Regions from separate parts of the Bradyrhizobium sp. SZCCHNR1043 genome, predicted to be linked through region 2. Evidence: predicted binding sites of a transcription regulator. Region 2 holds the regulator's gene; each other region holds the start of a gene.
What was found. Region 2 encodes LexA, which represses DNA repair genes until DNA is damaged. Its sites were predicted from a motif close to TGTTCNNNNTGTGTTCNG; they were not measured.

Region 1: QX039_RS14765 (helicase-related protein) is a predicted target of LexA. The motif match lies at 2,721-2,738, and genes of this name have one in related genera.
Region 3: recA (recombinase RecA) is a predicted target of LexA. The motif match lies at 5,430-5,447, and genes of this name have one in related genera.

What each region holds. Positions count from the first base shown of each region.
Region 1 covers NZ_JAUEYN010000007.1:293,381-303,436, reverse strand. Annotated here, with positions in the region: gene QX039_RS14765 (helicase-related protein) at 1-2,580, opposite strand, end outside; gene QX039_RS14760 (DUF3108 domain-containing protein) at 3,027-3,806, opposite strand; gene rpmB (50S ribosomal protein L28) at 4,447-4,755, shown strand; gene QX039_RS14750 (DUF2235 domain-containing protein) at 5,097-6,359, shown strand; gene QX039_RS14745 (hypothetical protein) at 6,420-6,764, opposite strand; gene QX039_RS14740 (transcriptional regulator) at 6,827-7,063, opposite strand; gene QX039_RS14735 (cold-shock protein) at 7,191-7,397, opposite strand; gene rpsU (30S ribosomal protein S21) at 7,854-8,177, shown strand; gene QX039_RS14725 (hypothetical protein) at 8,233-8,421, opposite strand; gene QX039_RS14720 (ABC transporter ATP-binding protein) at 8,671-10,056, opposite strand, start outside.
Region 2 covers NZ_JAUEYN010000005.1:110,774-120,829, reverse strand. Annotated here, with positions in the region: gene QX039_RS10285 (LysR family transcriptional regulator) at 1-631, shown strand, start outside; gene glp (gephyrin-like molybdotransferase Glp) at 864-2,075, shown strand; gene lexA (transcriptional repressor LexA) at 2,282-2,980, shown strand; gene QX039_RS10270 (hypothetical protein) at 3,239-3,679, shown strand; gene QX039_RS10265 (hypothetical protein) at 3,845-4,120, shown strand; gene QX039_RS10260 (ComEC/Rec2 family competence protein) at 4,075-6,366, opposite strand; gene QX039_RS10255 (hypothetical protein) at 6,506-6,718, shown strand; gene QX039_RS10250 (glutamine--tRNA ligase/YqeY domain fusion protein) at 6,740-8,428, opposite strand; gene gltX (glutamate--tRNA ligase) at 8,565-9,989, shown strand.
Region 3 covers NZ_JAUEYN010000016.1:205,727-215,782, reverse strand. Annotated here, with positions in the region: gene QX039_RS27265 (pyrroloquinoline quinone-dependent dehydrogenase) at 1-938, shown strand, start outside; gene QX039_RS27260 (PilZ domain-containing protein) at 954-1,205, opposite strand; gene QX039_RS27255 (PaaI family thioesterase) at 1,371-1,829, opposite strand; gene QX039_RS27250 (hypothetical protein) at 2,090-2,386, shown strand; gene QX039_RS27245 (hypothetical protein) at 2,507-2,755, shown strand; gene QX039_RS27240 (hypothetical protein) at 2,774-2,905, opposite strand; gene QX039_RS27235 (DUF6894 family protein) at 3,094-3,333, opposite strand; gene QX039_RS27230 (hypothetical protein) at 4,684-4,977, opposite strand; gene recA (recombinase RecA) at 5,539-6,627, shown strand; gene QX039_RS27220 (DUF1835 domain-containing protein) at 6,922-8,001, shown strand; gene gcvP (aminomethyl-transferring glycine dehydrogenase) at 7,980-10,056, opposite strand, start outside.

The sequences.
Region 1 (10,056 bases), on a different contig from region 2:
CACGGCCTGCGCTTCTGCCGGCTCAGCCGGGGCGGTCTCCACAGCAGCGGCCTCGGCAGCAGCAGCCTCGACGGGCTTCTCAGCCGGCTTCGGCGGCAGCGGCGGACGCTTCTCCATGCGATAGCCGAGCGCGCGCAGGATCGAGGCAAAGTCCTCGCCGGCCGAACCGGTGAGCGAGGTCATCGCCTGCGTCACCACGAAGCCGCGGCCGTCGAAGGCGCCGGCGGGCTTTTCGCCCGGTGCATTGTCGCGCCAGGCCAGGGCGGGACGAATCAGGTCGGCCAGCCGCTCCAGGATGTCGACGCGCACCGCGCGCTCGCCCGCCTGCTTGTAGCCGAGCACGCGATAGGCATCGCGCGGCAGCGCCTTGTCGACCGGGAACGAGGTCCGGCCCGAGCTCGCCAGATGCTGCGCGCCGGTCAGCGCGGACATGTCGACATTGCCCTGCTTCTCGGCCCACAGCAGCGCAGCGAGCGCGCGCGCCGCGGGCTTGAGCAGCGCCGGGACGTAGATGTGATAGGCGCCGAAGCGCACGCCATATTTGCGCAGCGTGGCGCGCGACGGCTGGTCGAGATCCTTCATCTCGGCCGCGATCTTGGCGCGCTCGATGACGCCGAGCGCCTCCACCAGTTGGAACGCGATGCCGCGGCCGATGCCGGTGATGTCCTCGGCCTTGGACAATTCGAACAGCGGGCCGAGCAGCTTCTCGATATGCGTCTTCAGCCAGAGATCGAGCCGCGCCTGCACCTTGTCGCGCGCAGCACCCGTCAGCCGCTCGTCGGCGATGATGCGCAGGCGCGGATGCAACGCGTCGTCGGCCGCGACCAGCTTGGCGACCGCGTCGCCGGTCCAGCGCACCGTGCCGTCGGCGGTGAGCACGATGTGCTCGTCGGGCGCGCTGGACAGCTTCTCGGCGCGCGCCTCGATCTCGCCGGCCAGCGCCTTCTGGGCAGCAGCCTGCAAGGCCTTGGCCTCCGAGCCGGCTTCGGCGGCGTCGGGCGCGAAGGTGAATCCATCCAGGCGGCCGATCGCGTGCCCTTCAACGATCACTTCGCCGGTCTTGCCGATTTCCGTATTCAAAACACTGTTCTCCCGCAGGCGCCGCATCAATACACTGGTACGACGATCAACGAAACGCTCCGTGAGCCGTTCATGAAGGGCGTCTGACAATTTATTTTCGAGCTCGCGGGTAATCCCCTGCCAATAATCAGGGTCGCGCAGCCAGTCTGGCCGGTTGGCCACGAAGGTCCAGGTACGAATCTGTGCAATCCGCCCCGACAGCGTGTCGATGTCGCCATCGACGCGGTCGGCCTGATCGACCTGTGCGGCGTACCAGGCGTCCGGAATACGCCCCTTCTGCATCAGGAAGCCGAACACGGTGGTCACCAGCTCCGCATGGGCGGCCGGCGACAGCCTGCGATAATCGGGGATCTGGCAGGTCTCCCAGAGACGCTCGACCGCGGACGCGCCATGCGCCATGTCGCGCACCTCGGCGTCGCGCGCGGCATGATCGAGCACGCGCAGATCCTCCGCGATCGGCGCGCGCGTCAGCGCCTCATGCCCCGGCGCGATCGCCAATGAGACCTGAAGCGCGCTCAAGGACGCGAAATCAAGCCTGGAGTTCCGCCATTGCAGCACCTTCACGGTATCGAAGGTGTGGTTCTGGAGCGCATTGACCAGCTCGGGCTCGAACGGCGCACAACGCCCGGTGGTGCCGAACGTGCCGTTGCGCGTCGCCCGTCCGGCACGGCCCGCGATCTGGGCAAACTCCGACGGCGTGAGCCGGCGGAACTGATAGCCGTCATATTTGCGGTCGGACGCAAAGGCGACGTGGTCGACGTCGAGGTTGAGCCCCATGCCGATCGCGTCGGTGGCGACGAGATAGTCGACGTCGCCGTTCTGGAACATCGCCACCTGCGCGTTGCGGGTTCGCGGCGACAGCGATCCCAGGACCACAGCGGCGCCGCCATGCTGGCGGCGGATCAGCTCGGCGATGGCGTAGACCTCGTCGGCCGAGAAGGCCACGATGGCAGTCCGGCGCGGCTGTCGCGTGATCTTGCGGTCGCCGGCGAATTCGAGCTGCGACAGCCGCGGCCGCGTCACGGTCGATACGCCCGGCAGCAGCCGCTCGATGATGGGGCGCATCGTCGCAGCCCCGAGCAGCAGCGTCTCGTCGCGGCCCCGCCGGTTGAGGATGCGGTCGGTGAAGACGTGGCCGCGCTCGAGATCGGCGGCGATCTGGATCTCGTCGACGGCGAGGAACGACACGTCGAGATCCCTGGGCATCGCCTCGACGGTCGACACCCAGTAGCGCGGGTTCTTCGGCTTGATCTTCTCCTCGCCGGTGATCAGCGCAACGGCCTCGCTGCCGACGCGATCGGCGATCTTGTTGTAGACCTCGCGCGCGAGCAGCCGCAGCGGCAGTCCGATGATGCCGGAGGAATGCGCGAGCATGCGCTCGATCGCCAGATGCGTCTTGCCGGTGTTGGTGGGGCCGAGCACGGCGGTGACGCCGCTTCCGGGAGCACGGTCGGACGCGCGCTCGAAAGGCGAGGCTGCCGAAGAAGACGAAAAAGCCATTCGTTAAATTGGGTCTCGAGGCCGGCGTTGCAGGCGCGCGGGTCAGGCGCGATGGATGCTGGAATTATCGTCGTTCTGAGAGGCTGCGATCCTCACACCTGTGTCATATTGCTACGCATATAGGGACGCAGCTTAAGCTTCGGAACGCCTTGAGAACGAATCACGCCCGAATCGCTGACTCCAGCGCCTTTCCGGCTTCGTTCACCGCAACATCTCGCGCCGCGCGATCAAGGCAGCACTAGATCAAGTTTTCACGGTCTCGACAAGCAACGCTTTCGCGAGGGAACTGGCGCTGTTTTCGAGCAGACCCGAGTCGAATCAGAATCGGCGAAGAGTCAAACGGATTCACGCGAGCCGTCGTTCAGGCCGCGCGCCGGACACATGCTGGCTTTCCGGGCGGCCTCGCAATGACGGCGCCGGCCGGACAACGAGGATTCCGCCGCGCGCTACTGCGTTTTCGCGACGTGCGGCGAGGCCTGGGTGATGAAGGAGGTCGCCTCGAGCATCGCCTTGCCGAAAGAGGTCGGAATCACGACCCGGAACGGCACCAGGATGCGCGTGCCCGCGAGCGGCACGAAGAAGATCTCCATGTTGCGGGCCTGGGCGAGATATTTGATCACCGGCCGGTCCGGGATGTAGCCCGCAACCGGCGTGAAGTAGACCGCGCAGACCAGCGCCGGACCACGATAGCCTTTGTCTGCCTTGACGTTCTCCATGCGCTTGTAGTCGAGCTTGAGCTCGTAGCGCATGCGGCCGTCGAACACGGGCGCAGCGCCGCGGCACGAGTCCGGCGACAGCAGCTCGCCATTGCCCGGCACCCGCACCAGCGAGGCCGTCATCGGATCGAGCACGCCGCGCTTGTGGGCATCCGTTACCGGGATGCGGTCGGGATCGACCGGCGGCGTCGGCTCGATGGCGAAATCCTTCACGGTGCCGTTCTGCAGATTGATGCGGATCTGCTCGGACTTCTTTCCCGTGGTGGTCGAGGCCTGGTAGCTCTGCCCGACCAGGGCGCCGTTGACGACGCGCCCCTGCACCGACCCGGTGCCCGATCCTTGGGAGAAGCTCTTGAGCAGGCCCGCGGTGCCGCCCTGAGCTGCGGCGCCGTACTGATCATCCCCGATTTCGACCGCCCAGGTGCCCTTGCCGACGGGGATGCCAGCCAGCGAAGCCTCATATTGGGCGTCCAGCCGGGCCTGTGCCCAGGCGCCGTGGGGGGCCAGCAGCAGGAGCGCCGCGATGGAGCCGGCCACCGCCAGGCGCCGGAAACGGAAGAAGGCCGTGCTGTTGGTCACGTCGAAATGGTCCTGCCGATCCGCTTGTCGGGCCCCGGCCCCTGTGCCGCGCCACTGCTGTTACTTACGCCAAAAACGCTCCTGAACAACGCGAACCGGTCACATCCTGGCCGATTGTCCAGCGCTTTACGTCCGGCTCCGCTTCCGGCGAAGCCGCATCGGGCGGCCCAAACTCCCCGTGAGCCCCTGCAATCCGCCGGGCTCGACGGGCCGATTTGACGCGCCATCGCGCGAACGTCCACTCATCACGCCCGAATACGCCCTTTATGTGGTCTCCGGCGATCGGCTATGATGTTGATTGTACGACGTCTTTCGGAGAAAAACGGCCATGCGGACGCCTATGGCCGGACGCCGTGCCGCGGGCGCAAATACCGCCGCCGTGAAGCGAGGCAGCCCTGCGATTCGGCGCGTGGCAAGGTGCCACCGGCCCCATCCCTCAAAACCTTGACGAAAAGCCGCATCCCCCCTATAGGACCGCATCTCCCAGAGACGAGCTGGACGAGTTTTGGACCCCCGCGGCCCGCCGACACAGGCGGACGAAGGGTGCGGGGATGAGAGAGGATTTACTGCCATGTCGCGGCGCTGTGAACTGACGGCCAAGGGCCCCCAGGTTGGCCACAAGGTCAGCCACTCCAACATCAAGACCAAGCGGCGCTTCCTGCCGAACCTGTGCAACGTGACCTTCATCTCGGATGTACTCGGCCGCAACGTGCGCCTGCGCGTCTCGACCAACGCGCTCAAGAGCGTCGACCACAATGGCGGCCTCGACGCCTATCTGCTCAAGGCCAACGCTGCGGCGCTGTCGCCGCGCGCGCTGGAGCTGAAGCGCGCCATCGAGAAGAAAGCGGCGGACGCTGCCCCGGTCGCCAAGGCGAGCTGAGAGAGCAAGCCGAAATCCACGATTGATGCAGAAGCCGGACGCGTCACAGGCGGGGCTTCGAGCGAAGCGAGATATCGAAACGGCCGGATCGAGAGATCCGGCCGTTTCGCTTGCGGATGCCGTGACCAGCCGACAACTCTGGACACGGCAGCCGGCGCGGGGCGACCGGACACGTCGAGCGACCATCCGTTCGTACGGCGGCGCCATTCGATCACTTCGCTATGTCCGTCGCGCGGCGCGCAACAGCGACCCAGACGAAGTGCCATAGGAACCGACCTCCCCAACACCAGCCCGATGCTCTACACTCGTTGCGGTAGCATTATCGCGGACATTCCTTTGTCATGAAGAATATTGTCATCTGCTGCGACGGCACCGGCAACGAGATCAGCGAAAACATCTCGAACGTGCTCAAGCTCTATCGCTGCCTGCGCAAGACCGACAAGACGACGCCACTCCAGGCCGTGTTCTACGATCCCGGCGTCGGCACCCTGACACAGCCGGACAGCTGGCATCGCTTCAGGGCCAATTTCAACATGGTGCTGGGGCTCGCCACCGGGTACGGCCTCGACGACAACATCATCAGGGCCTACTGCTTCCTCGCCACGCATTACCAGCAAGGCGACCGCATCTTCCTGTTCGGCTTCTCACGCGGCGCCTACACCGTGCGCGTGCTTGCCGGACTGATCCACAAGGTCGGGCTGATCTCGCCCGATCAGATCAATCTCGCCGGCTCGGGCGTGATCGCCTACAAGAAGTACTCCTCCGACAATCCGAAGGCCGGACGCGGCATCACCACCGAGGTCGAGAGCACCGAGGACGAAGGGCCGATTCCCGAGAGCCGCGACGATCAGGCCGCGCAATTCGCGCGCATCACCTCGACACGCTGGCCAACGATCCATTTCGTCGGCGTGTGGGACACGGTGGCCAGCGTCATCGTGCCGCGCACCGACCGGTTCCTCGCCCTCCCCAGCCTTGAGGAACTCGCCTTCTCGATCGAGAACCCGAGCGTGAAGATTTTCCGGCAGGCCGCTGCGATCGACGAACGGCGCTGCATGTTCCGGCTGAAGCCGTGGAACATGCCACAGACCTTCACGCCGAACCGCTTCAACAAGGCGCATGCGGGACCGCAGGACGCCAAGCAGGTGTGGTTCGCCGGCGTACATTGCGACGTCGGCGGCGGTTATCCCGAGGCGCAGTCGGCGGTCTCGAAGTATCCGCTGCTGTGGATGATCGACGAGGCGGTTGAGGCGGGGCTGGCGGTCAATCCGCGCACGGTGAACCAGCTCGCCTGGGGCGTGCAGCGCAAGAACAGCCCGTTCTCCTATGTGGCGCCGAGCATCCAGGGCCCCCTGCACGATTCGATGAGGCCGGCCTGGCGGCTGCTCGAATGGCTGCCGAAGAGCGCGACGTACAAGGAGTGGCCGGAGCGCAAGGCGCGTTTCGGATTCTACATTCCGAATTGCGAGCCGCGCTTCATTCCCGAGGGCGCGTTCATCCACGAGAGCGTGCTGATGCGGATCGCGGAATCGCAGGACTACCGGCCCGTCAATCTGCCCGCGTCCTATGAGCGCGTACCGCTTCCGGTCAAACAGAAGGCGGAGTAGCAGCAACAGCGCGTTGCGGGTCGAGCAGCGTCTTCGGAGGCTCGCGCGTGGCGGATCGCCTCAGATCATGCGCAGATGGATGACGCCGTCGGTCACCTCGCCACGGGCGAACTGCTCGCGCGCCATCTGCTCGAACGCCGTGCGGTTTCGCTGCAGATAAGCGAACGCCTGATTGCGTGTGCCGAAGCAGGTCTCGAGATGACAGACCTGCCGCGTAGCGCCGATTGCAAGCGCAAATGCGATCGTCTGGCCTCCACGCTGCGTCTCGTCCTTTGCAATGCGAACGTCTGTAGCTGTCAACTTGGCCACGTCAGCCTCCTCGGTACGAAGGTCGGATCTGTACGCGGGACGCGGTTGAGGCGTAATGATCAGGCATGGATCGCCCGTTTGTTCGAGCACCAGCAACGGATCTGAAGTTCCGATAGTTCCACCGGGCAGCCGACGTCGGAAGGCGAGATGAAGCAGCCCTAGCGAGCGACCTTCTTCCGCCGCTTCGGCGCAGGCGCAGCAACAGGACCCGCTTGCGCAGCTTCCGCTTCCTTGGCGAGCCGCAACACGCGCAGCCGCTCCATGTTCTTGCGGACCGCCATCGCGCGCTGGTCCCATTCGGCGCGCGCCTTCGCCCCGTCCTCGGCGGCGACGCGCTGGCGCTCTGACCGCGCAATGCTTTCGGGGGAGCGTTCTGACATCCTCTTGGTGGCCATCGACTGATCCTTCCGGAGATGCGGGTTACCGTCGAGACGCAGAAAGCCCGCTCAATACAGGATCGAGCGGGCAAACCAGCCATTTCAGTACATCCGTGAAATGGCCCAAGACGTCAGATCAGTACGATCAGACCAGCGCGAGATTTTCTGCGCTGGTTTTACCGCGCATCTTGTCCGTCTTGACCTCAAAACTGACTTTCTGGCCTTCAGCCAAGCCAGCGAGACCAGCGCGTTCAACCGCGCTGATGTGAACGAACACGTCGTTCCCGCCATCCTCCGGCTGAATGAAACCAAAGCCCTTCTGGCCGTTGAACCACTTGACGGTACCCTGCATGTCTATCTCCAAATCATTAATCGCGCGACCATCACGCGATCCTCATTCAACTGAGCGATGACTTTTGGAAATAGCCCACAGGCACATTCAGAAAGGCACAGCGGCTAATCGAACTACCTCAAGGTAGAGATTTTCTGGGGGAATACAAGGCCACGCGGCAAATATAGTTTGCCGAGAGCCGGAACCGTGAGTCGGCTCACGCTGGCAATATCAGCAAATTGCCCTTATCTTCACTGGACCATCGGTAACGGCCTGGCCATCGATGGCTGAGAGACACTCGTGCTCCCGCCTTCCGACGAAGGGGATCATCGTGTCTCGCACGTATTGTGCTCATCACATTGTGAGCAACACGTTTCATTGACGCCGCTCTGCTGAGCGCGCCGCTCCCCCGCCGCAGCGCTGATCGGCTTCGCCAACCTAATTTCATCGATAGAGATGAAGACAAGGAGGACACTTTTGCAGGTTCTTGTTCGTGACAACGACGTCGAGAAGGCGTTGCGCATCCTGAAGCGGAAGATGCAGCGCGAAGGCGTATTCCGCGAGATGAAGCGCCGCAGATCCTACGAGAAGCCATCGGAACGCAAGACGCGCGAGAAATCCGATGCAATCAGGCGCCAACGCAAAGTCGCGCGCAAGCTGGCCATCCGCGAAGGCTTGCTGCCTGCGCCGGTCAAGAAGGTACCTGCGTCGCGGCCGGGCGTGCTGCCCTCCACGACCTCGACGCGCCCCGATCGTGATCGGCCGCGGGATTCACTCACCTCTGCAACGCCGCGCAGCTGAGCGAACGACGGCATGTCCGCCGAAAACGACGGACCCGACGGAAAGAGGCTGGCGTTCACGCCAGCTTTTTCGGTTGTTTACCGGCGTTGTCGGCCGCTTCGCGCGCCAGGCGCTCGGCCTTCAGTCGCTCGCGGTTCTGATCGAACGCGGTCTGAGCCTTTTCATAGTCGCTCCTCGGCGGCTCGGCCGGCTTGAAGGCCTTGTGAGCCTCGCGCACGGCGGCCGTTGGCTTGCGCTCCGACATGATGACAGTCCTCGTTGGAATGGTGAACGCCGCTGCGACATCCTGTCGAGACTGGCATAGCATAGGCACGGTTCAATGACGGCCTCGGGTAGGCGGAGCCCGCTGTCTTGGCGCGGACCGGCTTGGACGACCACCCTGCGGCCTCATCGGGGCCCTTTCTATTATAATCCAAATACGCCGAAGATGTTGCAAGGAATTGAACCCGACCCGGTGCTCCATCGTTCCGACCGGCCGACGGCTTACGCACAATCACGCCATCCCGTGCTTGCGGCCGGGCACGGCAGCGAGCAACTCGCGCGTATAGGCGTGTTCGGGATTAGCGAACAGCGCCGCGGTCGGCTTCAGCTCGACGATCTCGCCCTTCTGCATGACAGCGATCCGATCGCAGATCTGCGCGGCCACCCGCAGGTCATGCGTGATGAACAGCATCGACAGACCAAGGCGCGCCTTCAAATCTTCCAGCAGCCGCAGCACCTGCGCCTGGACGGACACGTCGAGCGCCGACACCGCTTCATCCGCGACGATGATCTCCGGATCGAGCGCGAGCGCGCGCGCAATGCCGATGCGCTGACGCTGGCCGCCGGAGAATTCATGCGGGTAGCGGCCGATGGCGCCGGCGTCGAGCCCGACCATGCCGAGCAATTCCTGCGCGCGTTTCAGCGCTGCGTCGAGCGCGGTGCCGCGGGCGACCATGCCGTCGGCGATGATGCGGCCGACCTTGCGGCGCGGGTTGAGCGAGGCGAACGGATCCTGGAAAATCATCTGGATGCGATGACGCTGCGCGCGCAATGCGCGGCCGTCCAGCGCCGTGAGATCGACATCGCCGATCCGCACCGTGCCGCGATCGGCCTCGATCAGCCGCATCACCAGACGCGCAACGGACGACTTTCCTGAGCCGGACTCGCCGACGAGTCCGAGCGTCTCGCCCTGATGGATTGCGAAATTGACCGCATGCGCAGCGCGCGTCTCACGCTTCGGACGGAACCAGCCAGTCGGCGTCACATAGGTCTTGTCGAGCCCGATCACCTCCACCGCCCGAGGAGCAGCCTCGCGTGATTGACGCGGTGGCGGGTCGAACGACGGCACGGCCGCGAGCAGCGCCTTGGTGTAGTCGTGATGCGGCTGGCCGAGCACGGCGGCGGCCGTGCCCTCCTCCACCACCTTACCATGGCGCAGCACCACGACCTGGTCGGCGATATCGGCGACGACGCCGAAATCATGGGTGATGAACATCACCGCCATGTTGTGGCTGGCCTGCAGGTTGCGGATCAGCTTGAGGATCTGCGCCTGGGTCGTGACGTCGAGCGCGGTGGTCGGCTCGTCCGCGACGAGCACGGCCGGCTCGAGCGCGAGTGCCATCGCGATCATCGCCCGCTGGCGCTGGCCGCCGGAGAGCTGATGCGGATAGGCGCGGATGATGCGCTCCGGATCTGGCAGCCCGACCTCACGCGCCAGCGCCAGCGCCTTGGCGCGGCGCTCCCGGGGGCTCAGCAGATCATGCGCTTCGAACACCTCCATCAGTTGCTCGCCGATCCGCATTAGCGGATTGAGCGCGGTCATCGGCTCCTGGAACACCATAGCGATGCGGCGGCCGCGCAGATCGCGCCAGCCTTCGGCATCGACGGCAAGCAGGTC
Region 2 (10,056 bases):
ATTTTCAAGTGAGGTCGAGCTGCTGCTGATCCCCGAGCTCACCGCGGTGCTCCGTCGAACGGCGCCCGGCGTGCGGCTTCTCAGCCGGCCGACCGAGCGTAACGAAGTGCATCGCCTGCTCGACGACGGAGCCTTGGATGTCGCGGTCGGCTGCTTCGACGCCGTCGCACAGCGGCACAGATCCCAGCTCCTGTTCGAGCAGGCGCTGAGCTGCGTCTACAATCCAAAGCGCATCGCGATGAAAACACCGATCAGCCTCGCCGACTATCTGTCGCTTCCGCACGCGCTGGTGACGCTGACCAACAGCCTGCAGGGCTGTCTGGAGGCGGCGCTGGATGAGATCGGGACCGAGCTCAACGTGGTCTCGGCCTCCTCGGAATTCCTCAGCGTGCTGGCGACGGTCGCCGCATCACCGGTGATCACGACGATACCGACCAGGATGGCAAAGCTCTACGGGCCGCGATTTGGGCTGACGCTCTGTCCCGCGCCGTTGAAGCTGCGGCTGCCGGCCGTCTCGATGGTCTGGCCGCTGCAGCTCGATCGTGATGCAGCATCGGTCTGGCTGCGGAACATGGTGGCGGATATCCTGCACACGACCGAGCGCGCCGCCTGTCGCGCAGCTGCTGGATAGAACGCGGGGCGGGAGCTAACCGGAACGGCGCATCGGCCAACGCCTTGGCACTGCGGTCGACCTTCTGCGCACTGATTGCAGGGTTTCTCGCGCGGTCGTGAGGCAGCGGCCCGGACGCGGCCAACATCAGACGATCAGAAGGCAGGAAGCGGCCTGAGCCCTTGGCCGAGCCGTGCGCGTTCGGTTAGAAGGCGACTCATTCGATCTGCCGTCTCCATCCGAAGGAACTCTCATGGCCCTGATGCCGGTGTCTGATGCGTTGTCCGCCGTGCTCGCCGGCGCGGAGCCGCTGGCCGAGGAGCTGGTGACGCTGGACGAGGCCCATCACCGCATCCTGGCCCGCGACCTCGCGGCGCTGCGGACGCAGCCGCCCGAGGCGATGTCGGCGATGGACGGCTACGCCGTGCGCGCGGCGGACGCAGCCCAGGCCAAGGTGCGGCTGAGGGTGATCGGCGAGGTCGCGGCGGGGCGGCCGTTCGATCGCGTGGTCGGACCCGGCGAGGCGGCGCGCATCTTCACTGGTGGCGTTGTCCCTGAGGGCGCCGACGCGGTGGTGATCCAGGAGGACACGATCGCCGAAGATGGCCACGTCGTGATCACCGAGGCCGCGATCAAGGGCCGGCACATCCGGCCCGCCGGCGTCGACTTTCATGAGGGCATGGTGCTGCTGAAGGCGGGCCGCCGGCTCAGCGACCGCGACCTGTCGCTGGCGGCCAGCATGAATCATCCGGCACTGCCGGTGCGGCGCCGGCCGAAGGTGGCGCTGCTCGCCACCGGCGACGAGCTCGTGATGCCTGGCTCGACGCCCGGCCCGGGCCAGATCGTCTATTCCAACGGCTACGCCCTGCGGGCGCTGGTGCGCAGCGAGGGCGCGACACCGATCGATCTCGGCATCGCCGCGGATACGATGGAGGCCACGATCGCCGGGATCCGGCGGGCGCGCGAGGCCAAGGCCGACATCCTGATCACGACCGGCGGCGCCTCGGTCGGCGATCACGACCTCGTCAAGCAGGCGCTCGAAGCCGAGGGCGTCGAGATGGCGTTCTGGAAGATCGCGATGCGGCCGGGCAAGCCGATGATGCACGGACGGCTCGGCGACATGAGGGTGATCGGACTGCCCGGCAATCCGGTGTCGTCCTATGTCTGCGCCATCCTGTTCCTGGTGCCGCTGATTCGGCGGCTGCTCGGCCGCGACGAAGCTCGCATGCCACGCGAGACCGCCCTGCTCGGCCGCGAACTCGGGGCCAACGATTCGCGCGAGGACTATCTGCGGGCGCAGCTCGAGGAGCGCGCCGACGGCACCCTGATCGCAACGCCGGTGACCCAGCAGGATTCGTCGCTGCTCGGCAATCTCGCGCTCTCGCAGGCGCTGGTGATCCGGCGGGCGTTTGCGCCGAAGGCCGCCGCCGGCAGCCCGTGCGAGATCCTGCGCCTGCCGAGCTAGGCCGTTTCCCCCGGCAAAGCCCGGTCCGTTCACTACAATTTAAGGATTGCGGAACACACATCGAACATATAGTGTCCGTTCATGATTTGTTTTTAGTATGTTGCGGGCGACGCGATGATGGTCCGACTCCAAGGCGCTCTCAGCCGGTTTGTGCTCAAGGCGCAGCTCCTGGACTCGGACGACAACAAACTGGGGACCAGGTCGAGATGCTGACGCGCAAACAGTACGAACTTCTGCGGTTCATCAACGAGCGGCTCAAGGAAGCCGGCGTGCCGCCGTCCTTCGACGAGATGAAGGATGCGCTCGATCTGCGCTCGAAGTCCGGCATTCATCGCCTGATCACGGCGCTCGAGGAGCGCGGCTTTATCCGCCGGCTGCCCAACCGCGCCCGCGCGATCGAGGTGATCAAGCTGCCCGAGCTGTCACAGGCTGCCAACAACCGCCGCGGCTTCACCCCATCGGTGATCGAGGGCAATCTCGGCAAGGTGCGCACCAGCACTCCCGCGCTGGACGATGGCGAGCGCCCCGTCGCGGTGCCGGTGATGGGCCGCATCGCCGCCGGTACCCCGATCGAGGCGCTACAGACGCGCAGCCACACCATCAGCGTGCCTGCCGACATGCTCGGCAACGGCGATCACTATGCGCTCGAGGTGCGCGGCGACTCCATGGTCGATGCCGGCATCCTCGACGGCGACATGGCGCTGATCCAGCGCAACGAGACCGCCGACACCGGCGACATCGTGGTAGCGCTGATCGACGATGAGGAAGCGACGTTGAAGCGCTTCCGCCGCCGCGGCGCATCGATCGCGCTGGAGCCGGCCAACACCGCCTACGAGGTGCGCATCCTGCCGCCCAACCGGGTGAAGATCCAAGGCAAGCTGGTCGGGCTGTATCGCAAGTACTGATCGCGGACGCGATCGGTCGATCGGCGGCGAGCGCACGCGCTTCTCCGCCGATCGAAATTGGTCACGCGCGAATGCACCTCAGGATGTGCAGCGCGGCATGCTCAAACGCTTGTGATCGCCCGCGGGCGCACGCGGTGCAGATCAGCGCAGAATTGCCGTGAAGCGCGCGCTAACATCTCCTCGATGTCCACTCTGATAGAGGCCTGCGCCTGTCCGGGGGGAGCGTGGGTCGGCTATCTCTCAACGAGGAGCGATCCGATGTGTGACTACAGCCTCCATGCGGTTGCGTCCCGTCCCGCCAAGGTCGGCGAGACGTTGATCTCGACGACGTTTCGCGGCACCGCCACCCGCGGCTTCGCCCTCGAGAGCGAGCCGACCGTCGCAGTCTGCATGCTGCCCGGCACCGAGTTGGCATTTGTCGAGGACGTCCGCTACGACAGCCGCTGGCTCTGGACCCGGACGATCCGCGAGCGCGTCGCGAAGTTCAACAGCATCGAGACGCACATCCCCGATCGCCATCACGACGCGATCGAATTCGCCGACGGCCGCCACGTGCTGGTGACCCAGCTCTGCGAGGGCCAGCGCGTCACCGTGCTACAATTGCCGGTCAGCAAGCAGCCGGCCGAGCGCCGCCCGGGCATGGCGGAGGACGTTCCGGCTTCGCAGGCCACATCGATTCGCCGCATCAGCATCACCTGAGCGCCTGCGCGTCCGCATTTCTCTCGGCCATGAGCGAGCTTTCGGCCGGGGGAGATTTGGTTTCTGCAAGCGCAAGGTCTTTCCGGCGAACCTCACGCTCCGGCATCGCATCGAATAGGAACGACATCCCTCGGCCAGCATTGTGTGCCGGGGGAGCTTGCCGCCGTGGTCAACAAGATCGATTGGAACAAGGCCGGCCGGCTCTCCGAGTCCGGCCGCTACATGCTTGCGTTCGGATGGCTGACGGTCACGGCTGATGACATCGCCATCTGGCAACGCTATCCGGGCGCTGCGTTCACGCTGGTCGAAGGTCCCTCGCTGTTCGATGGACCCGATGACACCGTGTATCATCTCGGCACGTTGTATCATCTCAGCACGTTCGAGCTGTCCGGCGCTCAATCCTGCTCGCCCTGCTCCGTCTCCGGCGGCGTCGCGTCCTGAAGCCGCGACACCGGCGCACGCGGCGTCAGCGTCGTGTCGAACTCGCCGGCCTCGGCGGGCGCCGGCCACCACGGGCGATCGGTGCCGCCAGCGCGCACCGGCGTGACGGAGAAGCCGGTGCCCCGCTGCACCAGCATCAAGGCGCCCTGCTGCTGCAGGCGCTGGCGATCGATGACGGCCGCCGCGCAGGATGACGGCGCGGCGCGCGCGGTGACGATCAGCGCGGCACGGGCGCAATCATCGTCGAGCGCCTCGGCGCGCAGGGTCAAGGCGGCGAATCGGCCGTCGGCCATCGCGACCACGCAGCCCGCCTCGTCGCAGGAGACGCCATCGGCGAGCGATGAATCCGCCGGCAGCCGGGCATCGGCGTCGGCCGCGAGCCACTCCTTGGTGGCGAACACGTCCTTGCCGGTGCGCATCACATGCAGGCGTCCGTCACGGCCGCGCACCGCCACCGCGCGCCCATCGCCGGCGATCAGCACGTCGGGCAGCGGCGTCGTGGCGGCCCACGCGGTGGCCACCACGAGCCCGACGGCACCCGACCAGCGCAGCGGTGTGCGCATCAGGCCGATCAGGATGACGCCGAGGCTGGCCAGGATCAGCGGACCGATGCCGAAGCCCGGGATGCGCCCGACCGCGCCAGGCAGCGCCGCCACCCAGCGCGTCACCGCGATCATCCAGTCGATGCCGAGGCCCATCAGCGTCCACCAGGGACCGTCGAGCCCGAACGGCGCCGCCAGCAGGCCGAGCAGTCCGGCGGGCATCACCAGCACCGAAACCACCGGCATCGCCGCGAGATTGGCGAGCACGCCATAGGGCGTGACGCGATGGAAGTGGAACGCGGCATAGGGCGTGGTCGCAAGCCCCGCGATCAGCGAGGCCAGCAGCAGCATCGCAAGCTCGCGGCCGCCCCACAGCGCGATGCGCTGCGTCGTGGAGCTGTCCGGCCTCGCAAACAGTTTGGGCAGGCCGAACTGCACCAGCGCGACCAGGCCGAGCGTCGCCGCGAACGACATCTGGAAGCTCGGATGCACCAGCGCTTCGGGTGCCGCGATCAGCACGATCATCGCCGCGACCGCGAGCGTGCGGAAGGTGACGGCGCGGCGATCGACCATGACCGCGATCAGCACCACGGCCGTCATGAAGAACGATCTCTGCGTCGCGACCTCCGCGCCCGACAGCAGCAGGTAGAACGCCGCCGCGACCAGCGCCGCCGCGGCCGCCCATTTCTTGATCGGATGGCTGATAGTGAGGCCGGGGATCAGCGCAAGCAGCGCGCGCACGGCGAAGAACACGACGCCGGCGACGACGGCCATGTGATAGCCGGAGATCGACAGCACGTGGCCGAGGCCGGAGACGAACATCGCATCGTTGACATCGGGCGTGATGGCGTCGCGCCGGCCGGTCAGCAGCGCGGTGGCGATGGCGCGCTCATCGCCCGTCAGGCGGGCGCGGATGCGTGCGTCGATCGCATCGCGCAGGCCCTGCATGGCCGCCGCATAGCCCAGGCCGAAGCCGGCGGCCTGCGGCGGCGTCGCCGTCGTGATCGCGCCCATCACGAAGCCGGAGGCGCCGATGCCCTGGAAGAACATGTCGCGCGCGAAGTCGTAGGATCCCGGCCGCACCGGGGCCATCGGCGGCAGCAGCCGCGCCTTGAGCTGCACGAAGCTGCCGACCTCGGGCGCCGTGCCCTTACGCACCGCGAGCCGCACGCGCGCGATCGTGGCGGCGTTGCGCGGGCTCTCCATCGCGGTGACGCGCAGCACGATCCGATCGCTGCGCTCGCGGATGTCGCGCGCCTCGACGAAGCCGGACAGCGCCACCGAATACAACGGCCGCGCCAGCACTGGATGAGCGACACGCGCCGTCTTGATGGTCGCCGCGGCAAAGCCGCACGCCGCCGCCGCGATCATCACGGCAACCGGAAACATCCGATGCCGCCGCATCATGATGGCGACGATGCAGAGCAGCGCCGCGGTGGTGGCGGCGATCCAGAGCACCGGCTCGTGATCGGCGGTGAAGTACAGCGCGATGCCGGCCCCGAACGCCACCGGCACCCAGGGCAGCAGCCGGCCCGCCCCGGCCTCCTCGACCGCCCAGCTCTTCAGGCGGGCGGCGAATGCCGACGACGCGCCGGACCCGATCGCGGGCCAGCCGCCGGCCAGCGCGCCGCGCGGCGGCCAGACATCGGCCATCGTGCCCGCGAGCCCGCGACGCCCTCCCGGCGGCCTGACCGGCTCCGCCATTGCCCACACCACCCGTTACTTTACGGGCATGGAGGCTAGCGAAACCACGGGGAATCCGACTAGCGGAACGGAACGAGAATCCAATCCCGGTGCCGGGAACGTCATTGGAACTTTCGGCACCGCACGGGCTTATGCGGGTATGGACCACCATGACAATGACGATCCCTTTGCCGACCTCGCGCTCGACACGGCGATCCACCTGCGCTGGACGTTGCGGGACATCAAGGCCCACCGGCTCACGCTCTCCCCCGTCGCCGACGATGATCTCTCGCTCCTCGCGGAGCGCGGCCTGGTCGAGGTCAGCGATGGCGTGCCAACGCTGACCGAGGCCGGCCTCGCAGCGATCAATTGAGCTGCGGCTGCGGTCCCCATCTCATCCCTTCGCGACCTCCTTCGCAAAGGTGTCGCGCAGGCCGATGGTGCGGTTGAACACGAGCTTGTCGGGCGTCGAATCCGGATCGCGGACGAAGTAGCCCTGGCGCTCGAATTGCATCGGCGCGTCCGAATTGCTCTCGGCGATCGCCGGCTCGATGCGGGCGTCGGTCAGGACCTCGAGTGAGTTGGGATTGAGATCGGCGGTGAAGTCGGCCGCATTGGGGCTTGGATTGGCGAACAGCTGATTGTAGATGCGAATCTCGGCTGTCAGCGACTGCGCAGCCGGCAGCCAGTGCATCGTCGCCTTGACCTTGCGTCCATCCGGCGCGTTGCCGCCCTTGGTCGCGGGATCATAGGTGCAACGCAGCTCGACGATCTCGCCGGCGTCGTTCTTGATGACGTCGCGGCACTTGATGAAATAGGCGTAGCGCAGCCGCACCTCGTTGCCCGGCGACAGCCGGAAGAACTTCTTCGGCGGGTTCTCCATGAAGTCGTCCTGCTCGATATAGAGCTCGCGGCCGAAGGCGATCCTGCGCGTGCCGGCCGAGGGATCGTCGGGGTGGTTGATCGCCTCGAGCTCCTCGACCTGGCCTTCCGGATAATTCTCGATCACTACCTTCAGCGGCCGCAGCACGGCCATCCGACGCAGCGCCGTGCGGTTCAGCTCCTCGCGGATGCAGAATTCGAGCATGCCGACATCGACGATGCTGTTGGCCTTGGCGATGCCGATGCGCTTGATGAACTCGCGCACCGCAGCCGGCGGCACGCCGCGCCGCTTCAGGCCGGCGATGGTGGGCATGCGTGGATCGTTCCAGCCGGAGACATGGCCGTCCTGCACCAGCCGCGTCAGCACGCGCTTCGACAGCAGCGTGTAGGTCAGGTTGAGCCGCGCGAACTCGTACTGGTGCGGATGCGACGGCACCGGCAGCTTGTCCAGGAACCAATCGTAGAGCGGCCGGTGGTCCTCGAACTCGAGCGTGCAGATCGAGTGCGTCACGCCCTCGATCGCGTCCGACTGCCCGTGGGCGTAGTCGTAGCTCGGATAGATCTTCCAGGCGTCGCCGGTGCGCGGGTGATGGGCGTGCATGATCCGGTACAGCACGGGGTCGCGCAGGTTGATGTTGCCGGCGGCCATGTCGATCTTGGCGCGCAGCACGCGCGCGCCGTTCGGGAATTCGCCGGCCTTCATGCGCCGGAACAGGTCGAGATTCTCCTCGACCGTGCGGTCGCGGAACGGGCTGTTCTTGCCGGGCTCGGTGAGCGTGCCGCGCGACAGGCGGATCTCCTCCTGCGACTGGTCGTCGACATAGGCGAGCCCGGCCTTGATCAGCCCTTCCGCCCAATTGTAGAGCCGCTCGAAATAATCCGAAGCGAAGAACAGGTTGTCGCCCCAGTCATAGCCGAGCCAGCGCACGTCGGCCTGGATGGAATCGATATATTCCTGCTCTTCCTTGGTCGGATTGGTGTCATCGAAGCGCAGATTGCAGCGACCGCCGAACTCCTGGGCAATGCCGAAGTTGAGACCGATCGACTTGGCATGGCCGATATGCAGGTAGCCGTTCGGCTCCGGCGGGAACCGGGTGACGACCGTCTTGTGCCTGCCGCTGTCGAGATCGGCCTGGACGATGTCGCGGATGAAGTCGCGCCCTGCCTCTGCCGTCGTCGCCGTGTCTGTCGTCGTGGTCATCAAGAATATCCTGCTCCGGAATTTGGCAGCCTATCTGCCAAATCCGCTTCCCCCAAGGAAGGCTTTAGTTATGCGATAGGCCTGCTATACACCCCCCGCCCTTCATAGCCCCTGCCTGGATTTCGTGCTGCCGCCCATGACCTCCCCGATCGTCACGCGCTTTGCCCCCTCCCCGACCGGCTTTCTCCACATCGGAGGCGCCCGGACGGCCCTGTTCAACTGGCTGTATGCGCGGGGCCGCGGCGGCAAGATGCTGCTGCGGATCGAGGACACCGACCGTGAGCGCTCGACCACGGCGGCCATCGACGCCATCCTGGACGGCCTGAAATGGCTCGAGCTCGATTGGGACGGCGAGGTCATCTACCAATATAGCCGCGCCGCGCGCCATCGCGAGGTCGCCGAGCAACTGCTCGCCAGCGGCATGGCGTATCGCTGCTATGCTACCGCCGAGGAGCTGGCCGCGATGCGCGAGAAGGCGCGCGCGGAAGGCCGCACCCGGCTCTACGACGGCATGTGGCGCGACCGCGATCCCAAGGAGGCGCCCGAAGGCGTCAAGCCGACGATCCGGCTGCGCGCGCCGCTGACCGGCGAGACCGTGATCGAGGATCAGGTGCAGGGCCGCGTGGTCTGGCAGAATGAGAACCTCGACGACCTCGTGCTGCTGCGAGGCGATGGCAATCCGACCTACATGCTGGCGGTGGTCGTGGACGACCACGACATGGGCGTCACCCACGTCATCCGCGGCGACGACCATCTGATCAACGCCGCGCGCCAGAAGCAGATCTACGATGCGCTCGGCTGGACGGTGCCGTCGATGTCGCACATCCCGCTGATTCACGGGCCGGACGGCTCGAAGCTGTCGAAGCGCCACGGTGCGCTCGGCGTCGACGCCTACCGTGCGATGGGATATTTGCCGTCGGCACTGCGCAATTACCTGGTGCGGCTCGGCTGGAGCCATGGCGACCAGGAGATCTTCTCCACCGAGGAGATGATCAAGGCGTTCGACCTGCCGGCGATCGGCCGCTCGGCGGCGCGGTTCGACTTCGCCAAGCTCGAGAACCTCAACGGCCACTATATCCGCCACAGCGACGATGCGGCGCTGGTGCGCCAGTTCGAGGACGTGCTGAATTACGTGCCGAACGGCGCGGCTCTCAAGGCCAAGCTCAACGACGCCACGCGCGCGCAGCTCGCCCAGGCGATGCCCAGCCTCAAGGAGCGCGCCAAGACGCTCTTGGAGCTGATCGACGGCGCCGCCTTCATCTTTGCCGACCGGCCGCTTCCGATCGACGCCAAGGCCGCCGCCCTGCTGACGCCGGACAGCCGTGCTTTGATCGGCCGGCTGCATGAGGCGCTGGCCGCTGTCGAGTCCTGGAGCGGACCGGCCACGGAAGCCGCGCTGCGTGCGTTTGCTGAAGCCAACAACCTCAAGCTGGGCGCGGTGGCGCAGCCGCTGCGCGCGGCGCTCACCGGCCGAACCACCTCACCCGGTATTTTCGACGTTCTGGCGATCCTGGGGCGTGATGAATCCTTGGGCCGTCTGGAGGACCAGACCACCTCATAAGGTCGCATTGCTCCCCATCTTGCAGCGCACAGGGCAATACGATACGCATTTGCGCGGCACCCACTGG
Region 3 (10,056 bases), on a different contig from region 2:
CGCAGGGCGCCGTCGAAGGTGAGGTTCTGTCGCCGACGCAGCCGTTCCCGACCCATGTGCCGCCGCTGCTGAATCAGCACTTCGAAGTGGCAGAGGTCTTCAGGGCCGTGCCGCGCGTCGTCGATTCCTCCTGTGACGATCAGCTCGCGGCGTTGCGCAATGAAGGTCTCTACACGCCACCGACGACTCAGGGTGCGTTGCTGTTTCCAATGACCGGAGGCGGCGTGAACTGGGGCGGCGTGGCGTTCGATCCCGTGCACCAGATCCTTTACGCCAATGTCAGCCGCGCCATCCACATCGTCAGGCTGATCCCGCGCGCCGAAGCTGACCGGATGACGCCGCCGCGCGGTGTCGATTTCGGATTGCAGCGCGGGTCACCGTTCGCGGTGACGCGGGTGGTCGCCATGTCCAGGCTCGGCCTGTTGTGCAACCGGCCGCCATGGGGCGAAATGGTCGCGGTCGATCTCAAGGCCGGCAGGATCCTGTGGCGCTCGACGGTCGGCACCACCGAGGATCGCGCGCCGCTCGGGCTGGCGTTCAAGTGGGGCACGCCGCTCGTCAACGGCGTCGTGGTCACGGGCGGCGGCCTCGTCTTCACCGGCGCGATGGATGCCTATCTGCGCGCCTTCGACGCTGTCTCAGGTCAGGAGCTCTGGCAGGGCCGGTTGCCGGCGCCGGGCATCGCCAATCCGATGACCTATGAATGGAAGGGCGAGCAATTCGTGGTGATCGCAGCGGGCGGCCATTCGGAGGCGGGCACATCGCTCGGCGACAGCGTCGTGGCGTTTCGGCTGGCGCGCGATGGCGAAGGGCCCTCGCTGTGGTCACGGACGATTGATCGTCCGGGCGGACGGTTCGCCGCCGGCGTCCTGCTCGCGGTCGGGGTGCTGGTCGGTCTGTTGGTGACGTTGTGGCGATGGCGCCTGCGGCGGGTCTAGCCCGCCGCGCCGCTATCAGTCGAATGCCACGCCGATCCGCTTGTCGTGGCTCCAGACTGCGTGGCAGCGCCGCGTGAACTTGTCGGCCGGGATCACCAGCGTGAAGGCTTCGGGCAGACCGACCGGGCTGACCACCTCGACCCTGGCGCCAGTGTCGGACATGTTGCGGACCATGCAATCGACCGCGCCGCCGCCGTCGAATGCCAGCCTGCCCTGCTTCAGCACCCGATGCCTCGGTGCAATGCGCTTGTCACTCGTCTCGCTCATGGCCTGTAACCCGGTGCCGAATGGCGTCACCTTTCGCGTCAAAAGCACCTAAAATAAATCAGTCTCGCGTTTCGATCAGATGAATCCGGCCTGCGAAGCCCGGGCCGTCGCCTTCATGTTTCGTTAACCCCCCCCCGCCGGGCCGCGGATCAGAGAGGCCGCAGATCAGAGCATCGCGAAGGCGCTCGACACCATGGCCACCGGCTTGCCATCGCTGGCGCTGGTCAGTGTGACCCGCCCGAAGCTCATGGTGCGGCCCATCCGCACCACGCGCGCATCCGCCAGGACGTCAGCGGAGGCAACGGCGCGCATGAAATGCGTGGTCTGGTCGACAGTGGTCATCGGCCGGTAGCCGCCACTCGCGGTGACCATCCCGATCACCATCGCGGTATCGGCAAAGGCCATCAGCGCCTGGCCGCAGACGACGCCATTGTCGCGGCAGAGCCGCGGCGAGAACGGCATGCGCAGGATGGCGCCGGCTTCGCCCTGCGCAGACGGCGCGATGTCCTCGACGATCAAGCCAAGATCCTTGATCCAGGGCGCGAACACGTCATCGAGGATGCGCCTCGCGTCGTCGGTGGTGAAGTTCAGGGTCTCGTTCGGCACGCGCGGAGGTCCTTCCATGATCGTGTCATCGATTTGTCTTGGCATCGACTTGCCTCGACGCGATCGGCGGAGCCGCCGGAATGTTGCCGCAGAGCGGCGGCTTGAAAAGGCCGGAGTTGGAAAACTATGATGAGGGCACACCGTGGAACAGACGGCAGGTGCGCGCAGACGATGCGGCCGTGAACATCCCGACCTGTGGTCCACCGTTCCGGCACAGTGCCGCGGGCTTGGCGCATGGCGAAGCGATGGTATAAGGCGCCTATACCGGGGAGTAACCAATGAAGAAGCTGATCGTGACGATGGCGGTCGCCGTGCTGGCCGGCTGGGCGGTTCCCGCAATGGCGCAGATGCCCAACATCAACCTTCTCGCCGACGGTCCCTCCAAGTCGCCCGAGGAGAAAGAGGCCGAAGCGGCGCGGGAGCAGGCCTACAAGGACACCATGCGCAAGATTCCGGACGCCAAGACGAGCGCCGATCCCTGGGGCAACGTCCGGGCGGCGGAGCAGCCCAAGGCGGCGCCTGCCATGAAGACCACCGCGGCCAAGAAGCCGAAGGCTGTCGGCAGCACCAACTGAGATTTATCGCGTTCGGGTCGGCGGGCTCTGATCCTCCCGGGCCCGCTTGCCTGATTGCGGACTCGGATTCCTCGCGGCCCCGTCTATATTGACGGTGTGGCAGCGCGTTGGAGTTCGTCGATGGGGATGCGTCCTCGAGACATGGCCAGCCGGATGGCGGCCCGGCGCCAGAAGAAGAGCGTGGGCCCGGTTCGCGACGGCTACGTTCGTGACACGTTCACGCTGCCGCGCGAGCAAGCGCGCGCCAAGGCCCGCGATTATCTGACCCGCTATCCCAAGGCCGGCTACATGAGCGCCGTCGAAAGCTGGCGCGAGCTTCCCGATGGGGCCATCGAGTTCACGATGCGGCGGCTTCCCAGCGCCGATTGAATCATTCCGGCTAGCGCCTCATTCCTTCTCGCCAAGAAGCTTGCGCGTGTCGCGATTGATGAAATGAAGCCGCGTGCAGGCCTTGCAGACCACGGTTTCATAGGCGTACGCGGGATCGCCGGGCTTCGGCTCTTCCAGCCAATGCTGCACGTTCATCCCCGTTCGCGGACATTTGAAGATCAGATTACCCATACAAATTTAAATGTCTGCCAGGATGCAGACAGGCATTTTGATCTGGATCAAGCTCGGCTGGCGAAATGACGCGCAGTCACCTCGCCGGCCACAGGCTTCGGTTGTGGTTCTCGTCGGTGACGATCTACAAGAGGTGTGGCGAGCCGTCAGGCCTGATCCAGCGACTCGGCGACGATCCGGATGCGGAAGACCGGCTGCCGTGCCTCGTCGAGCAGCTCCATCTGCCATTCGGAGTTTTCGGCGAGCTTGCGCGAGATGCTGCTGGCCATGTCGGCACAGACGGTGGTCATCTCTTTCCAGGCTGCGTTGCGGTCGGCGCACTCGGTCCCATACTCGGACGCGCCTGAGAAGTGGCCGTTACGGATACGAAAGAAATAGAGCGGCATTGCCAAAACCGGTGAGCCCTGACCGCCCCAGGCCGCTGGGTTTGATGTACGCATCGCAAATGGAAGCGCAAAACCCCCTCGGATCAATTCCGGTAAAATACGGTCGGTCGCGCTGTCCGTTGAGCTGATTGCCGTTGAGGATGTGCGGCGCAATCGGACGGATTGCAGGCCAACGAATGAGCCTCGGACCGCCGCGGTCCGAGGCTCGGCGTCAACGTCGTAGCTTCCCAGCGAGGGCAGTTCGGCAATGACGTAGTTAGACTAGTGCGAAACTAGTAGGCGTGCCTTGCGTCAGATCAAGGTTGCCATCTCGATCAATCGCCGTGGGACGCGCGCCTAGCTGTGATCGAAGATCCGTTCCGGCACGACTGTCAGTCGGTAGGCGATCTGCGTCGCGCCGTCGACCATTTCCAAGAGTTCATCGCAAGCCGGACAACGCCTCTCTCCCGCGGCGCCTTGCTGCGAGTGAAGCTCGATCCTTTGAAGGCCGGCCCTGCAGGACGGGCACGTCACGTCATCTCTTGTCATCGCCAATATGAAGCGCAACGCAAGCGATCCGTTCCTCGACATCACGACAATGACGGGGGGATGCATCCCGAGCGGAGCTATCAACGTCGAAAGCCCCGGACGTCGTCCGGGGCTTTCTTTCGGCGCGGATGGTTTCAGGGCCGTGCGCCTACGGGTGACGGAGCCTGCAAATGTTGTAGCAGGCAGGCTGCAAGGGATCGGTCGACGGCACACCACGGGCGATACACCAAAGGCGATACACCACTGACAATGTGCGGCGACCATCATCGCAACGAACAAACAAATCCGGGGCTGATCAAAAATTTGCTCAGACGTACGACAACCATGATTCTATAACGCAACCCAAAGTTTATGACAATGGTTTGTGGCTTGAAGATGTCGTGAGCGCCGCGTGCTGCGTGATGCGGATCACGCCGGCTTCCATTCGGCCCACTCATTCGCCCGGTCATAGGGGGCTGCGCGAACGGCTCTCGTGGCTCCCTCTGGCATGGCACGAGACAGCGTCCTGGCGGGCGCCGTTTCATCTGTCGCTCGTCATATGGCGGCCGTCGAGCTGTTCGCGCGCCGGCCATTGCTCCGGTCGGAACGCAGGGTGCCATTCCGCCTCAGAAAGCCGCGGCAGATCCGCGGACGCTTCTGTTGCGGAACTTCTGGCCGGACACAGCTTGCGCGCGGCCGAGCATTGCATGCGCATCTGCATCGAAACCGTGCGCCTGCACGCACGATGAGCCGAACAAAAGCAGAAGAGGCGAGGGAACTTCGTTCCTGTCAGGAGAACCCCGGAATGTGCGATCTACGCACGCGTGTAGGAGTTTGGTAGTTTCAAGGGAAAGACCTGACAAGCACGATCGGTCCAACGATTGCGGCGTTGAAGTCGGCGAGGTCTTCGCTGGGAATCCAGTGCTCGCGATGCTTGCGGCCGCCGGCCTCGCGCACCTCGTAGGTGTCGATGAAGCCTCGCAGGATCGCAAAGCGCAGCACGTGGCCGGCGCCGCTCGCCGGCACGTTCCAGTCCCGTGCGATCTTCACGGCATAGTCCTCGGTGAGCACCGGGTAGAAGATCGGCTGCTCAGGAAGGCGCGGCGGAAACGCACGCATGCCCGACGCCTCGATCAAGGCAAGCTCCTTTGGGCCGACGGGGCGCCACAACGTGAGGGTCTGTTCCTTGTTGGATCCGGTCATGCTGGTGCCGAAAATTGGAAGCGGTGTGCGAGGCTCATAGAGAACGACCAACAGGATGATGGGGCACGGCCGGGACGACACTAACAACTTATAATTGAGTTGATGTCTGCCGCAGGCGCGGTGGGCGAGGTTGGAGCGCTCGGACAGGCTGGTCATCATCCGCGCGATCGCCGGTCGGCGGCTGCGCCGCTCGCGCACATGGCTTCCGCCTCCAGCCGGATCAGGATCCTTTCGCGGTCGCCGTCATCCAGCACCCCGTACTTCGCTTCTGGGCGCGCTGATCGGGCGGCGCTCCCTCGCTGCTGCTCGGTGGACTGCGCGCCGGCCCCCGAGTGGCAGGCGTGTCCCCGCGGTTGTCAGGGGGGCTGAGAGCGATGATTGTTGGGAAGAACATATTGCGAACAAAGAACGGATGGAGTACATTCACCTCAAGATTGCTGGCCGACCTCGTTAACCGTTTGTCCATCTCGCGAATCCCCGCCATAAGGAGCGCCAATGTCCGCCACCGCCCTGCGTATCGTCGAAGGTTCCTCAATGGATAAGAGTAAGGCGCTCTCTGCTGCGCTGTCCCAGATCGAACGTCAGTTCGGCAAGGGTTCGGTGATGAAGCTGGGCAAGAACGACCGTTCGATGGATGTCGAGACGGTGTCGACCGGCTCGCTCGGGCTCGACATCGCGTTGGGGATCGGCGGGCTGCCAAAAGGGCGGGTGGTCGAGATCTACGGGCCGGAATCATCGGGCAAGACCACCCTGGCGTTGCACACGGTGGCCGAGGCGCAGAAGAAGGGCGGCATCTGCGCCTTCATCGATGCCGAGCACGCGCTCGATCCGGTCTATGCGCGCAAGCTGGGCGTCAACATCGACGAGCTGCTGATCTCGCAGCCGGATACGGGTGAGCAGGCGCTGGAAATCTGCGACACGCTGGTGCGTTCGGGGGCGGTCGACGTGCTGGTCGTCGACTCCGTCGCGGCGCTGGTGCCCAAGGCCGAGCTCGAGGGTGAGATGGGCGAGTCGCTGCCGGGCCTGCAGGCCCGCCTGATGAGCCAAGCGCTGCGCAAGCTGACCGCTTCCATCAACAAATCCCACACCATGGTGATCTTCATCAACCAGATCCGCATGAAGATCGGTGTGATGTATGGCTCGCCGGAAACCACCACGGGCGGCAACGCGCTGAAGTTCTATGCCTCGGTGCGCCTCGACATCCGTCGCATCGGCGCGATCAAGGAGCGCGATGAGGTGATCGGCAACACCACCCGCGTCAAGGTGGTGAAGAACAAGCTGGCGCCGCCGTTCAAGCAGGTCGAGTTCGACATCATGTATGGCGAGGGCGTGTCCAAGATGGGCGAGATCCTCGATCTCGGCGTCAAGGCCGGCATCGTCGAGAAGTCCGGCGCCTGGTTCTCCTACGATAGCCAGCGTCTCGGGCAGGGACGCGAGAATTCGAAATCGTTCCTCAAGGCCAATCCGGACATGACTGCCAAGATCGAAGCCGCGATCCGCCAGAACTCCGGCCTGATCGCCGAGCAGATCCTGGCCGGCAATGCCGAGCGCGACGCCGACGGTGAGGAGCCGGCGGAAGAGTAGGGGTACGGCGGCGGCGGGCGCCGTGGACGTTGAGTTGTCGACGTTCCAGCGCCCGTTTGCAGATGTGTGGTGCTCTACCGAAATCTGCGGCTGCATTCCCGAATGCAGCGAGAATGCGTCTCTGAGCGCCGGATACGATCTTCAACGCGAATAGCTGAAGGCGTGCACGCGGACGAGCGGACCGGATCCGCACGGCGGCACCGAGACTTCCGACGCCGATCCTGGGCGCCGGGAGCCGATCGCGAATATGTTGATAGCGCCTTGAGCCAATCGGGCCGTGCCGGAGCCAACAGCATGACGCGTTTGATTCTAGCGGCCGATGATCCGAGCGCCGGAGCGCTTCGGAGGGGCGGCTTTGCCGACCTGGTGGTGCCAATTCTCCATCGTTTCGTGTGGGGACCGCTGCCATCCGATGCCGAATTATCGGCGTATCTCGTCCAGCGCACCACGCGACGGAAGCGGGGGCATTGGTTGGATTTCGCCTCGCGTAGCGACGTCATGGCGGCCGGCGGGCGGAGTCACAGTTTTCTCGAACTTGTTGACCGCTGCGATAGCGTCGAGCTGTGGATGGGAACCCGTCCGAACGACCAGTTGGTGCTGATCTGGCTCTTGGATTATCTGCGCCATCACGCGGAGATCGCGACGAAGATCGTATTGCGGCATGTCGATGTACCGCTATTCGATGCCCCGGCCGGGCGACTCGCCGGTCGGACCATTGCCGGCGTAGAGCTCGCACGTGAGCATCTCGACCTGGGTCATCTGGCATGGCGGGCGTTTCGGGCGCCGACGCCGCAAGCCTGGTTCGATCTGTTGAAGCAGGATCTCAGTGCACTGCCGCAGCTTCGCCGCTGCGTGCAGGAGATGCTCGATGAGCTTCCCGGTGTTGCGACGGGCCTCGGAGCATCGGAGCTAAGAATCCTCGAATTGCTGTCAGCCGGCTATCAGCACCCATTCGACCTGTTGCCGCATCATCAGGATCGCTTTCAACGGCGCGTCTATGACTATTGGGAAGGAGGCACGTTGCTCGACGGTCTGGCGCTCGCGCCGGTGCCTGCAATTTCGGGCCTCGCCGAATCGCCATTCTCGGTCGAGATGCACGACAGCCGTGAACGCCTCGAGCGCTACAGGGCCAGCACGCTGTCGCTGACACCGCTCGGCAAGGCAATCCTCGCCGGCGAGGAGGATTTCAGCAGCCATAATCCGATCTGGCGCTGGTGGGGCGGCACCGAATTGATCAACGCCAATCTCTGGCGTTGGCATGCGGTGCTCATCGCTCCGGATCATGGCACGCCTCACGTCATTGATTGTCGCGAGCCGTGGCGCCCGATCCCTTGGAGCATGCGTGAGGAGGCTTACTCCGCCGCCTGGGCGTAGTCGGCCACCGGCGGGCATGAGCACACCAGATTGCGGTCGCCGTAGACGTTGTCGACGCGGCCGACCGGGCACCAGTACTTGTCGGTGCGCGAGGTGCCCGCGGGGAAGCAGCCCTCGCTGCGCCGGTAGGCCCTGTTCCAATCGTCGTCGGCGATGTCATGCACCGTGTGCGGCGCGTGGCGGAGCGGCGAGGCCTCGATTCCGAAGCGGCCCTGCTCGACCTCGGCGATCTCCTGGCGGATCGCGATCATAGCGTCGCAGAAGCGGTCGAGCTCCGCCTTGGACTCCGATTCCGTCGGCTCGATCATCAAGGTGCCCGCCACCGGGAAGCTCATGGTCGGCGCATGGAAGCCGTAGTCGATCAGCCGCTTGGCGATGTCGTCGACGGTGACGCCGCTGCTCTGCTTGAGCGGCCGCGGATCGATGATGCATTCATGCGCGACGCGGCCGCGCTCGTTGCGGTAGAGCACCGGAAAATGCGCATCGAGCCGCGCCGCGACGTAGTTGGCATTGAGGATCGCGATCTCGGTGGCGCGGGTCAGGCCGTCGCCGCCCATCAGCAGCATGTAGATGTAGGAGATGGTCAGGATCGAGGCGGAGCCATACGGCGCCGCCGAGACCGGCCCGATCGGATGCGCGCTCGCGCCATCGGTCGCAGGGTGACCGGGCAGGAAGGGCGCCAGATGCGCCTTCACGCCGATCGGCCCCATGCCCGGGCCGCCGCCGCCATGCGGAATGCAGAACGTCTTGTGCAGGTTGAAATGGCTGACATCGGCGCCGTAATCGCCGGGTCTGGAGAGGCCGACCTGCGCATTGAGGTTGGCGCCGTCGAGATAGACCTGTCCGCCGTGGGCATGGACGATGTCGCAGATGTCGCGGATGTGCTCCTCGAACACGCCATGCGTCGAGGGATAGGTGATCATGATGGCGGCGAGCTTGGCGCTATGCGCTTCCGCCTTGGCCTTGAGATCGGCCAGATCGACATTGCCGCCTGCATCGCAGCCGACCACGACCACCTCCATGCCGGCCATGTGCGCCGAGGCCGGGTTGGTGCCGTGGGCGGAGGAAGGAATCAGGCAGATGGTGCGATGGCCTTCGCCGCGGGCGGCGTAATAGCCGCGGATCGCCAGGAGGCCGGCATATTCGCCCTGCGCGCCCGAGTTCGGCTGCAGCGACACGGCATCATAGCCGGAGATGCGGCACAGCCAGTCGGTCAGATCGGCGAACATCGTGTGATAGCCGGCCGCCTGCGCGCGCGGCGCGAACGGGTGCAGGCTGGAAAATTCCGACCACGTCAGTGGAATCATCTCGGTGGTCGCGTTCAGCTTCATCGTGCAGGAGCCGAGCGGGATCATCGCACGATCGAGCGCGAGATCGCGGTCCGCGAGCTTGCGCAGGTAGCGCAGCATCTCGGTCTCGGAGCGATGCGCGTGGAACACCGGATGGGTCAGGTACGGCCGCTGCCGCTTGAGCTCGGCCGGCAGCGCCTCGCGCGCTTCCGCCTCGATCGCCGTGTAGGAGAGGTCGCCGCCGAATGCGCGCCAGACGGCTTCGACGACATCGGCCGTCGTGGTCTCGTCTAGCGCGATCCGCAGCCTGCTGCCGTCGCGGCCGAGGTTGATCCGCTCGCCTTCCGCGAGGGCGATGATCGAATCGGACTTGGCGCCGGCCTCGACGGTGACCGTGTCGAAGAAGGTCTCGCTTTCCGGCGCAAAGCCGAGCTTGCGCAGCCCTGCAGCCAGCACCGCGGTCCGCCGATGCGCGGTGCGGGCGATCGCCTTCAGCCCGTCGGGGCCATGATAGACGGCATACATCGCAGCGATCACCGCCAGCAGCACCTGCGCGGTACAGATGTTCGACGTTGCCTTCTCGCGGCGGATGTGCTGCTCGCGGGTCTGCAGCGCCAGCCGATAGGCGGGGGCACCGCGCGAATCGACGGACAGGCCGACGATGCGGCCGGGCAGCGAGCGCTTCAGCGCATCGCGTACCGCCATGTAGGCGGCATGCGGTCCGCCATAGCCCATCGGCACGCCGAAGCGCTGCGCCGAGCCGATC